One region of the Streptomyces sp. NPDC088554 genome, then DNA from elsewhere that is predicted to be linked to it. Evidence: riboswitches for the same ligand, from Rfam matches in the RefSeq annotation. Region 1 holds a riboswitch; each other region holds the start of a gene.
What was found. A riboswitch is a leader RNA that binds a small molecule or an ion and turns the genes downstream of it on or off. The one in region 1 is predicted to bind thiamine pyrophosphate.

Region 1 (3,268 bases):
AGAACGCAGGCTGAACGGGGCCGTCCGGGTGGTTTCGAGGCCGTACCGACAGCGGGTGGTACGGCCTCGGGCCTCCCGGCCCCCTCCGGGACCGTACGGCTACTTCTTGCGGCGGCGGCCCCGGCCGCCGAGCGTGCGTGCCGAGATGCTCGGCACCGGTGTGGAGAGGGTCTCCTCCCGCCCCGCGGGTGCCGGACCGTCTGTGTCCGGTCCGGAGCCCGTGGGGGTCGGCTGAGCCGTGTTCCCAGGGGTCTGCCGGTCGGCCGAGACCACCAGGGCCGCCAGCGCGGTGGTCACCGGGACCGACGCGACCAGACCGATCGAACCCACCAGGGTCCGTACGATCTCCTCCGCCACCAGCTCGCTGTTGGCGACCGAGCCCACGCTCGACTGCGCGATCGAGAAGAGCAGCAGCAGCGGCAGCGCCGCACCCGCGTAGGCGAGCACGAGCGTGTTGACGACCGAGGCGATGTGGTCCCGACCGATTCGGATGCCCGCCCGGTAGAGCGCGCGGGGCCCCATCGTCGGATCCGCCTGGCGCAGCTCCCAGACCGCCGAGGTCTGTGTGACCGTCACATCGTCGAGGACACCGAGCGATCCGATGATGACGCCCGCCAGCAGCAGACCGCTCATATCGATCTCGGGGTAGAGGCCGTGGATCAGCCCGGTGTTGTCGTCCGTGTTGCCCGTCAGGCTCGCCCAGCCGATGAAGAGCGATCCCAGCAGGCCGATCAGCAGCAGGGAGATCAGCGTGCCGAGGACCGCGACCGAGGTGCGGGCCGTCAGACCGTGGCAGGCGTAGAGGGCGATCAACATGATCGCGCTGGCCCCGACCACCGCCACGATCAGCGGGTTCGAGCCCTGAAGGATCGCGGGCAGGATGAACAGCGTCAGAATGGCGAACGAGACGACGAGCGCGACCAGCGCCATGACACCACGCATCCGTCCCACCGCGATCACCGCGAGCGCGAAGATGCCGGCCAGCAGCGCCATGGGGAACTTGCGGTCCACATCGGTCACCGAGTATTGGAGATCACGGGGCGCGTCGGGTGCGTATGCCACCACGACGCCCTGTTTCACGTGAAACTGCCGTGGTGCGTCCGGCTGGACGACCTCGACGAAGGTCCGGCCCTTCTCCTTGCCGGAAGTCACCTCGACCGTCGCCTTCTTGCACTCCCCGGTCTCCCCCCGCGCCGCCTCGCGTCCCTGGGGCGTCGAGGTGCCGGAGGACGGGATCTGCGAGGCGTTCACGTCCTTGCAGTCGACCCGCTCGATCTGCACCACCCGGCCCTGCTCGGTCTGCCGGTCGAAGCCGACCCCCGTGCGTTCGTGCGCCGGAGCGCCGCCCGGCCAGAGCACGGCGAGCCCGATGACCACCGCGGTCGCGAACGGGATCAGAACCGCCGCGATCACCTTGCGGAGGTGTCGGGAGACGGGTGCGGCGGGGCCGTGGCTGTGCGAGTGGCCGTGCGGTTCGTGAGTCTGCTGGGATGAGGTCACCGACCGATCATCGCAAGAAGGGTGGGGCCCTCTGTTCAGCACGCCGGAAATGACGCTAGCGTGGGGGCACCTTTGCACACGCGGGAGCTCGGAGCACCGGGCTGAGAGGGCGCTGAACGAGGGGTCCCGGGACTTTTCCCCGGACGCCTGAGCTGCGCCGACCGCTGAACCTGTTACCGGGTAATGCCGGCGTAGGGAGTAGGTCTCATGACCGTTCAGGACACACGCACGCCTGCCTCGGATTCGGGGAATCCGGACGGGACCGTAAGGTCCATCGGCTGGCACAAGGGATATGTCCGGGGTTCCCGTCCGGATCTCCAGGTGCCGGTCCGCAGGGTGCACCTCACCACGGGCGCGGATGTGACGCTGTACGACACGTCGGGGCCGTACACCGACCCCGCTGTCGACACCGAGGTACGCCGGGGCCTCGCGCCCCTGCGGGAGAGCTGGATCATCACGCGCGGCGACACCGAGGAGTACGAGGGCAGGCCCGTCCGCCCCGAGGACGACGGGCTCAAGCACACCTCGCCGCGCGGGGGGCTGCTCCGGAGCGGAGCGACTGATCTGCGGGGCCTCGACGCGGTGTTCCCCGGCCGTCCGCGCAGGCCGCGGCGGTCCAGGGGCGGGCAGCCGGTGACACAGCTCGCGTATGCCCGCCGAGGGGAGATCACCCCGGAGATGGAGTACGTCGCGATCCGCGAGAACGTGCCCCCGGAGGTCGTACGCGAGGAGATCGCGGCCGGGCGTGCCGTACTGCCGGCGAACGTCAATCACCCGGAGACCGAACCGATGATCATCGGGAAGCGGTTCCTGGTGAAGGTCAACGCCAACATCGGCAACTCCGCGGTCACCTCCTCCATCGAGGCGGAGGTGGAGAAGATGACCTGGGCGACCCGCTGGGGCGCGGACACGGTCATGGACCTCTCCACCGGCCGCAATATCCACACCACCCGGGAGTGGGTGCTGCGCAACTCCCCCGTGCCCATCGGTACTGTGCCGCTCTATCAGGCGCTCGAAAAGGTCGACGGCAAGGCCGAGGAGCTGACCTGGGAAATTTATCGGGACACGGTGATCGAACAGGCCGAGCAGGGCGTCGACTACATGACGGTGCACGCGGGCGTACTGCTGCGGTACGTGTCGCTGACGGCCCGTCGCAAGACGGGCATCGTCTCGCGCGGCGGATCGATCATGGCCGCCTGGTGTCTCGCGCACCACAAGGAGTCGTTCCTGTACGAGAACTTCGAGGAGCTGTGCGAGATCCTCGCGGCCTACGACGTGACGTACTCCCTGGGCGACGGTCTGCGGCCGGGTTCCATCGCGGACGCCAACGACGAGGCGCAGTTCGCGGAGTTGCGCACGCTGGGCGAGCTGAACTCGACGGCCAAGCGGCTGGGGGTGCAGACGATGATCGAGGGCCCTGGCCATGTCCCGATGCACAAGATCAAGGAGAACATCGACCTTCAGCAGGAGATCTGCGAGGAAGCCCCGTTCTACACGCTCGGCCCGCTGACGACCGATGTGGCTCCGGCGTACGACCACATCACCTCCGGTATCGGCGCGGCGATGATCGCGTGGTGGGGGACGGCGATGCTCTGTTACGTGACGCCGAAGGAGCACCTGGGGCTGCCGAACCGGGATGACGTGAAGACGGGGGTCATCACGTACAAGATCGCGGCTCATGCGGCGGATCTCGCCAAGGGACATCCGGGGGCGCAGGAGTGGGACGACGCGATGTCCGACGCCCGGTTCGAGTTCCGCTGGGAGGACC
Region 2 (3,268 bases), on a different contig from region 1:
ACCCGAGGGCGCGGGGGTGAGGGCGGCGACCACCGTGTCGAGGGTGACCGGGGCGGCCAGCACCCGTGGCTCGCCGTTCACCGAGACGGTCACGGTGGTGGTCATGGTGGTGGTCATGGTGGCGGGTGCGGGGGTGCTGCCGGAGGTCATGCGGACTGCTCCTGACGTACGGAATCGGACGGGAGAACCGTGGGGGAGGCCGTCGGGCGCGCGCCGAAGCGCAGCGGGCTGAAGGCGCGGGCCTCCGCCGGGAGGGCCCCCGTGGTCAGCGCGGTGGCCAGCGCGTCGCCGGTGACCGGGGTGAGCAGCACCCCGTTGCGATAGTGCCCGGTGGCCAGCTGGAGCCCCGGCAGGGCGGTCGGGCCGAGCAGGGGCGCGTTGTCGGGGGAGCAGGGGCGCAGCCCCGCCAGGGTCTCGGTGAGGGGGAGTTCGGTGATGCCGGGGACCAGCTCGTGCGCGTCCCGCAGCAGTTGGTACACGCCGCCCGCGGTGACCGTGGTGTCCCAGCCCAGTTCCTCGCTGGTGGCGCCGACGATCAGCTCGCCGTTCTCGCGCGGCACGAGATAGACATGGCTGCCGCGCACCACGGCCCGTACGGTCCGGGACAGGAAGGGCGCGTACGGACGGGGCACGGTCAGCCGCAGGATCTGGCCCTTCACGGGCCGTACCGGCGGCAGTACTTCCTGCGGTACGCCGGGGAGCCCGCCGCTGAGACTGCCCGCCGCCAGCACGGTCTGGCCGGCGGTGAGCGCGCGGCCGTCGGCGAGCACGGCTCCGGTGGCGCGGTCGCCCGCGACGGTGAGCCGGTCGGCCCGTACGCGGTGGAAGACGACCCCGGCGCGCGCGCAGGCGGCCAGCAGGGCCGTGGCCAGCCGGCGCGGGTCGATCTGGTGGTCGCCGTCGACCCGCAGCCCGCCGCGCACGGCGGGCGCGAGCATCGGCTCCAGGCGGCGGCACTCGCGCCCGGTGAGCCACTCGGAGGCCAGCCCCGAACGCCGCTGGAGGGCGTGCAGGTCGCGCAGTTCGGCGCGGTCGTCGGTGTCGAGGGCGACGGCGAGGGTGCCGCAGGCGCGGTAGCCGGTGTCCAGGCCGCTCGCCGCCTCCAGTTCGGCGACGAACGCGGGATAGCGCGCGGCGGAGGCCAGGTTGAGACCGAGGAGCGTCTGCTCCCCGTAGTGGAGTTCGGTGACGGCGGCGAGCATCCCGGCCGCGACCCGCGCGGCCCCGCCGCCCGGATCGGGGTCCGCGACGGCGGTGCTCAGCCCGCGCTGCGCGGCCCGCCACGCCGTGACGAGGCCGATGATCCCGCCCCCGACGACCAGGACGTCGGGGGCGGTATGGCAGGCAGAAGACGACTGCATGGGCGTCCAGCCCCTCCCTTCGCCGGCATGACCCGGATCAGGTTCGTACGGTCGGAGGCCGCGTCAGCCTCCCTCTCAGCCCGGTGCGTCCGGACTCCCGCGAGGTAGTGTCGCTGGCCAGACTAACGTTCCGCCGCCCGCGCAGTAAGGGAGCCTTCGTCATGGCCCGTTCCTTGGACGGACTCGTCCTCTCCCCGGTCGCCGACCAGGCTCCCGGCCAGGTGGGCACCGGTACCCGCTTCGTCTACCACGAGCGGGACGGCGTGATCCGGGCCCGGTACGAGGGCGGTGACGTGGTGCGCGGACATCTGGTGGGGACCCGCGCGGGCGACCGGCTGGACTTCCGCTACGTACAGCTGAAGCAGGACGGCACGACCTCGTCGGGGCACTGCCTCTCCACGGTCTCCGAGCTGCCCGACGGGCGCGTCAGGCTGACCGAGAGCTGGCGGTGGGAGTCCCAGGAGGGCAGCGGCACCAGCGTCGTGGAGCAGCTGCCGGTCTCCGTGCCGACGGCGGGCTGAGGCACCGATGAGCGAGCCGCGTGTGGTGATCGTCGGAGCCGGGATGGCGGGGGTGCAGACCGCAGTTGCCCTGCGGGAGAAGGGGTACGACGGGCCCGTCACCCTGATCGGGGCCGAGCCGCACCCGCCCTACGACCGGCCGCCGCTGTCCAAGGCGCTGCTGTTGGGCAAGGCGGACAGCTCGGCCTTCGACCTCGACTTCGGCGCGCTCTCCGTCGAGTTGGGGCTCGGCCTGGAGGCGACCGGGCTGCGCCCGGCGGAGCGCGAGATCGACACCGCCGCCGGGCCCGTCCCGTACGACGTCCTGGTGATCGCCACCGGCGCGGAGCCGGTCGGGCTCGCGGGCACCGGGGGCGCGGCCGGTGTCCACGCGCTGCGCACGCTCGACGACGCGGAGGGGCTGCGCCCCGTCCTCGAACAGCGGCGCTCCGTCGTGGTCGTCGGCGCGGGCTGGATCGGCGCGGAGTTCACCACGGCCGCCCGGGAGGCGGGGTGCGCGGTGACGGTCGTCGAGGCGGCGGACCGGCCGCTCGCGGGCGCCCTGCCCGCAGAGGTGACCGCCCCCATGGCGGGCTGGTACGCGGAGAGCGGCGCCGAACTGCTGACGCACGCGCGCGTGGCCGGTGTCGAGCCGGGCGCGGTCCTCCTCGCGGACGGCACCCGGCTGTCCGCCGACGCGGTGGTCGTGGGCATCGGCGCGCGCCCGGCGACCGGCTGGCTGGCCGGGTCCGGCATCGCGCTGGGCGCGGACGGCTCCGTCACCGCCGACGACCGGCTGCGAACCTCGCTGCCGGGGGTGTACGCGGTCGGTGACTGCGCCTCCTTCCCGTCCGCGCGCTACGGCGAGCGGCTGCTCGTCCACCACTGGGACAACGCGCTCCAGGGGCCGCGCACGGTCGCCGCCCAGGTCATGGGCGAGAGCGAACAGGTCTACGACCCGGTGCCGTATTTCTGGTCGGAGCAGTTCGGCCGGTTCGTGCAGTACGCGGGCCACCACACGGCGGCCGGCACCCTGGTGCGGCGCGGCGACCCCGGGGACGCCGCCTGGTCCGTGGTGTGGCTGCGGGACGGGGTGCTGGTGGCCCTGCTGGCGGTCGGCCGCCCCCGGGACCTGGCACAGGGCCGCAAGCTGATCGAGGCGGGCGCCCGCCTCGATCAGCTTGCGGCCGCGGACCCCTCCGTACCGCTGCGCAAGGCCGTTCTGTGACCGGACGAGTGCCCGATCAGGCGGCCTTGGCTACCGACTGTCAGTCCGGGATGGCACGCTTGTCCTGTGACCGAGATTGACGCAAAGATCGATGCTCTCGTCCCTGCCTGGCTCTACCTGCCTGATATCGCCGAAATGTTCGATATCGAGGTGACGCGTGTACGGCAGCTGGTGAGGGA
Region 3 (3,268 bases), on a different contig from region 1:
CGGTCCGCCCGGGATCCACCAGCCGCAGCGCGGTCTCCCGTTTCCGTACGGTCCACGCGTGCACCGCCAGGATCCCGCCGACGGCCACGAACTGGATCAGGGTCAGCACGGCGGCGGTCGGCAGGTCCAGCAGCTGCGCGGTCTGCCGGTAGATCTCCACCTCCAGGGTGGAGTAGCCGGGTCCGCCGAGGATCTGTACGACGCCGAAGGAGGTGAAGGTGAACAGGAACACCATCAGCGCCGCCGCCGCCACGGCGGGCGCGAGCGCGGGCAGCGTCACCCGCCACCAGGCCGTGAACCGTCCCGCGCCGAGCACCCGCGCGGCCTGCTCCTGGCGCGGGTCGAGCTGTGCCCAGAGGCCGCCCACGGTACGTACGACCACCGCGTAGTTGAAGAAGACATGGGCGAGGAGGATCGCCCAGACAGTGGTGTCGAGCCGTACGCCCCCCAGCTCGTCCAGCAGTCCGCCGCGCCCGAGCAGCGCCAGGAACGCCGTACCGACGACAACGGTCGGCAGGACGAACGGCACGGTGACCACCGCGCGCAGCAGCTGCTTCCCGGGGAAGTCCAGGCGCGCGAAGACATAGGCGCCGGGCAGCGCCACCAGCAGGGTCAGCGCGGTGGAGGCGAGCGCCTGCCAGCCGGTGAACCACAGCACGTCGAGGATGTCCCGGCGGCCCAGGACATCGGCGATCCGGCCGAGCTGCCAGCCGCCGCCGGTCTTCAGCCCGCGCCCGACGATCGCGGCCACCGGGTAGGCGAAGAAGACCGCGAAGAAGGCGACGGGCCCGGCCATGAGGGCGAGCCGCAGCGCGGTGGCGCGCACGGCCCGCCCCTTCATGGACTTCCCCGTGGGCTTCCTCGGGGGCTTCTGCCGTGCTACTTCACTACGAGTGAGGACCACGACTGGATCCACTGCTCACGGTTGGCGGCGATCTTCGCCGGGGCGACGGTTTCCGGCTTGTCGACGGTCGCGCCGAACTCCGTGAACAGCTTCGGCAGCGCGACATCCTTGACCACGGGGTTCACGAACATGCTGAGCGGCATGTCCGCCTGGAACTTCCCGCTGATCAGGAAGTCCAGCAGGGCCTTGCCCCCGGCCTCGTTCTTCGCACCCTTGAGCAGCCCGGCGAACTCGGTCTGCCGGAAGCAGGTGCCGGTGGCGACCCCGGTCGGGGCGGTCTTCGGCCGCGGCTCGGCGTACAGCACCTCGGCCGGCGGGCTGGAGGCGTACGAGACGACGAGGGGCCGGTTCCCCTTGGCCTTCCTGCCGCCCGCGGAGCCCGAGAAGGACTCGTTGTACGCCTGCTCCCAGCCGTCGACGACCTGGACGCCGTTGGCCTTCAGCTTCTTCCAGTAGTCCTGCCAGCCGTCGTCGCCGTACCGCGCGACGGTGCCGAGGAGGAAGCCGAGACCGGGCGACGAGGTGGCGGCGTTCTCGGTGACCAGCAGGTTCTTGTAGGCGGGCTTGACCAGATCGTCGAAGGACTGCGGCGGCGCCAACTTTCTGTCCGCGAAATACTTCTTGTCGTAGTTGATGCAGATATCCCCGGTGTCGATCGGGGTGACCCGGTACTCACCCTTGTCGGGCCGCGCCGCCGTGTCGACCCGCCCGAGCCCCTTCGCCTCGTACGGCGTGAAGATGCCGTTGCCGAGGGCCCGGGAGAGCAGCGTGTTGTCGACGCCGAAGAAAACGTCGCCCTGCGGGGACCCCTTGGTCAGGATCTCCTTGTTGAGGGCCTCGCCCGCGTCCCCGCTCTTCAGCACCCTGACCGTGTAGCCGGTCTCCTTGGTGAACTCCTTGAGCACGGCGGGCGAAGCGTTGAACGAGTCATGGCTGACGAGGGTGACGGTCTTGGACGGGGTCCCTCCGTCGGCCTTCCCCCCGTCGTCGCCACCGCAGGCGGCGAGGAGGGAGACCCCGAGCGCGGCGGCCAGAGCGGCGGCCGCGGCCCTTCCGACTCCGGCGGTGGTGCTGGTGATACTCACTGGTTTTCCTCCTGGGATATCCAGGAGAAGACGCGGCCCTGCCCGGACTCCGGACGGACCGGAACCCGGGCAGGGCGCAACAGCTTGAGTGGTGTCCGAACTTCCTACCCAGAATGACCTGGGCAAGGTTCAGAGGGTCTGCGACCGTTGTCCGCTCTCACGGACCATGCCGCACTCTCAGCGCTGTGGCGCTCCCCTGTCGGAAATTACGATGTATTCAGGTATCGAAAAATTGAAAATGCGATGTTTCAGGAAATCTAACGGTTTCCGGCCAAGATTACCCCGGCGATTCCGCTGCTAGCGCTCCGAAGCCGCCAGCTGCCCGCACGCTCCGTCGATCTCCTGGCCACGGGTGTCCCGTACGGTCACGGGCACCCCGTGCGCGGCGATCGCCTCGACGAACTTCTTCTCGTCCTCGGGGCGCGACGCCGTCCACTTCGAGCCCGGCGTGGGGTTGAGCGGGATCAGGTTGACATGCACCCGCTTCCCCTTCAGTAGCCGGCCCAGCCGGTCGCCGCGCCATGCCTGGTCGTTGATGTCCCTGATCAGGGCGTACTCGATGGAGATCCGGCGGCCGGACTTCTCCGCGTACTCCCAGGCGGCGTCCAGTACCTCCCGGACGTTCCAGCGCGTATTGACCGGGACGAGGGTGTCGCGCAGCTCGTCGTCGGGCGCGTGCAGCGAGACCGCGAGACGGCACTTGAAGCCCTCGTCCGCGAACCGCAGCATCGCCGGGACCAGACCGACCGTCGAAACGGTGATCCCCCGCTGCGAGAGCCCGAGCCCGTCCGGCTCCGGGTCGGTCAGCCGACGGATCGCCCCGACCACCCGCTTGTAGTTGGCGAGGGGCTCACCCATCCCCATGAACACGATGTTCGACAGCCGCGAGGCCCCACCGGGAACCTCCCCGTCACGCAGCGCGCGCATCCCGTCGACGATCTGGTGCACGATCTCCGCGGTCGAGAGATTCCGGTCGAGCCCCGCCTGCCCGGTCGCACAGAACGGACAGTTCATCCCGCACCCGGCCTGGGACGAGATGCACATCGTGACCCTGTCCGGGTAGCGCATCAGCACGGACTCGACGAGCGTGCCGTCGTGCAGCCGCCAGAGCGTCTTGCGGGTGGCGTCGTCGTCGCACGAGATGTGCCGTACCACCGACATCAGATCGGGCAGCAGCTCGGTCGCGAGCCTCTGACGCGCGGCGGCCGGAATGTCCGTCCACTGCTCGGGGTCGTGTGCGTACCGCGCGAAGTAGTGCTGCGACAGCTGCTTGGCACGG

Region 2: linked by a shared signal. The riboswitch ahead of thiO (glycine oxidase ThiO) and the one ahead of thiC (phosphomethylpyrimidine synthase ThiC) in region 1 are both predicted to bind thiamine pyrophosphate.
Region 3: linked by a shared signal. The riboswitch ahead of ACIP8W_RS01660 (thiamine ABC transporter substrate binding subunit) and the one ahead of thiC (phosphomethylpyrimidine synthase ThiC) in region 1 are both predicted to bind thiamine pyrophosphate.

The regions. Positions count from the first base shown of each region.
Region 1 is NZ_JBIVMF010000038.1:39,851-43,118, forward strand. Features, by position in the region: gene ACIP8W_RS29400 (SsgA family sporulation/cell division regulator) at 1-14, shown strand, start outside; gene ACIP8W_RS29405 (YibE/F family protein) at 100-1,500, opposite strand; TPP riboswitch at 1,571-1,715, shown strand; gene thiC (phosphomethylpyrimidine synthase ThiC) at 1,708-3,268, shown strand, end outside.
Region 2 is NZ_JBIVMF010000009.1:235,702-238,969, forward strand. Features, by position in the region: gene thiS (sulfur carrier protein ThiS) at 1-117, opposite strand, end outside; gene thiO (glycine oxidase ThiO) at 147-1,361, opposite strand; TPP riboswitch at 1,359-1,472, opposite strand; gene ACIP8W_RS13820 (hypothetical protein) at 1,523-1,882, shown strand; gene ACIP8W_RS13825 (NAD(P)/FAD-dependent oxidoreductase) at 1,890-3,089, shown strand; gene ACIP8W_RS13830 (Rv2175c family DNA-binding protein) at 3,156-3,268, shown strand, end outside.
Region 3 is NZ_JBIVMF010000001.1:400,097-403,364, reverse strand. Features, by position in the region: gene ACIP8W_RS01665 (ABC transporter permease) at 1-796, opposite strand, end outside; gene ACIP8W_RS01660 (thiamine ABC transporter substrate binding subunit) at 880-1,989, opposite strand; TPP riboswitch at 2,073-2,197, opposite strand; gene rlmN (23S rRNA (adenine(2503)-C(2))-methyltransferase RlmN) at 2,287-3,268, opposite strand, start outside.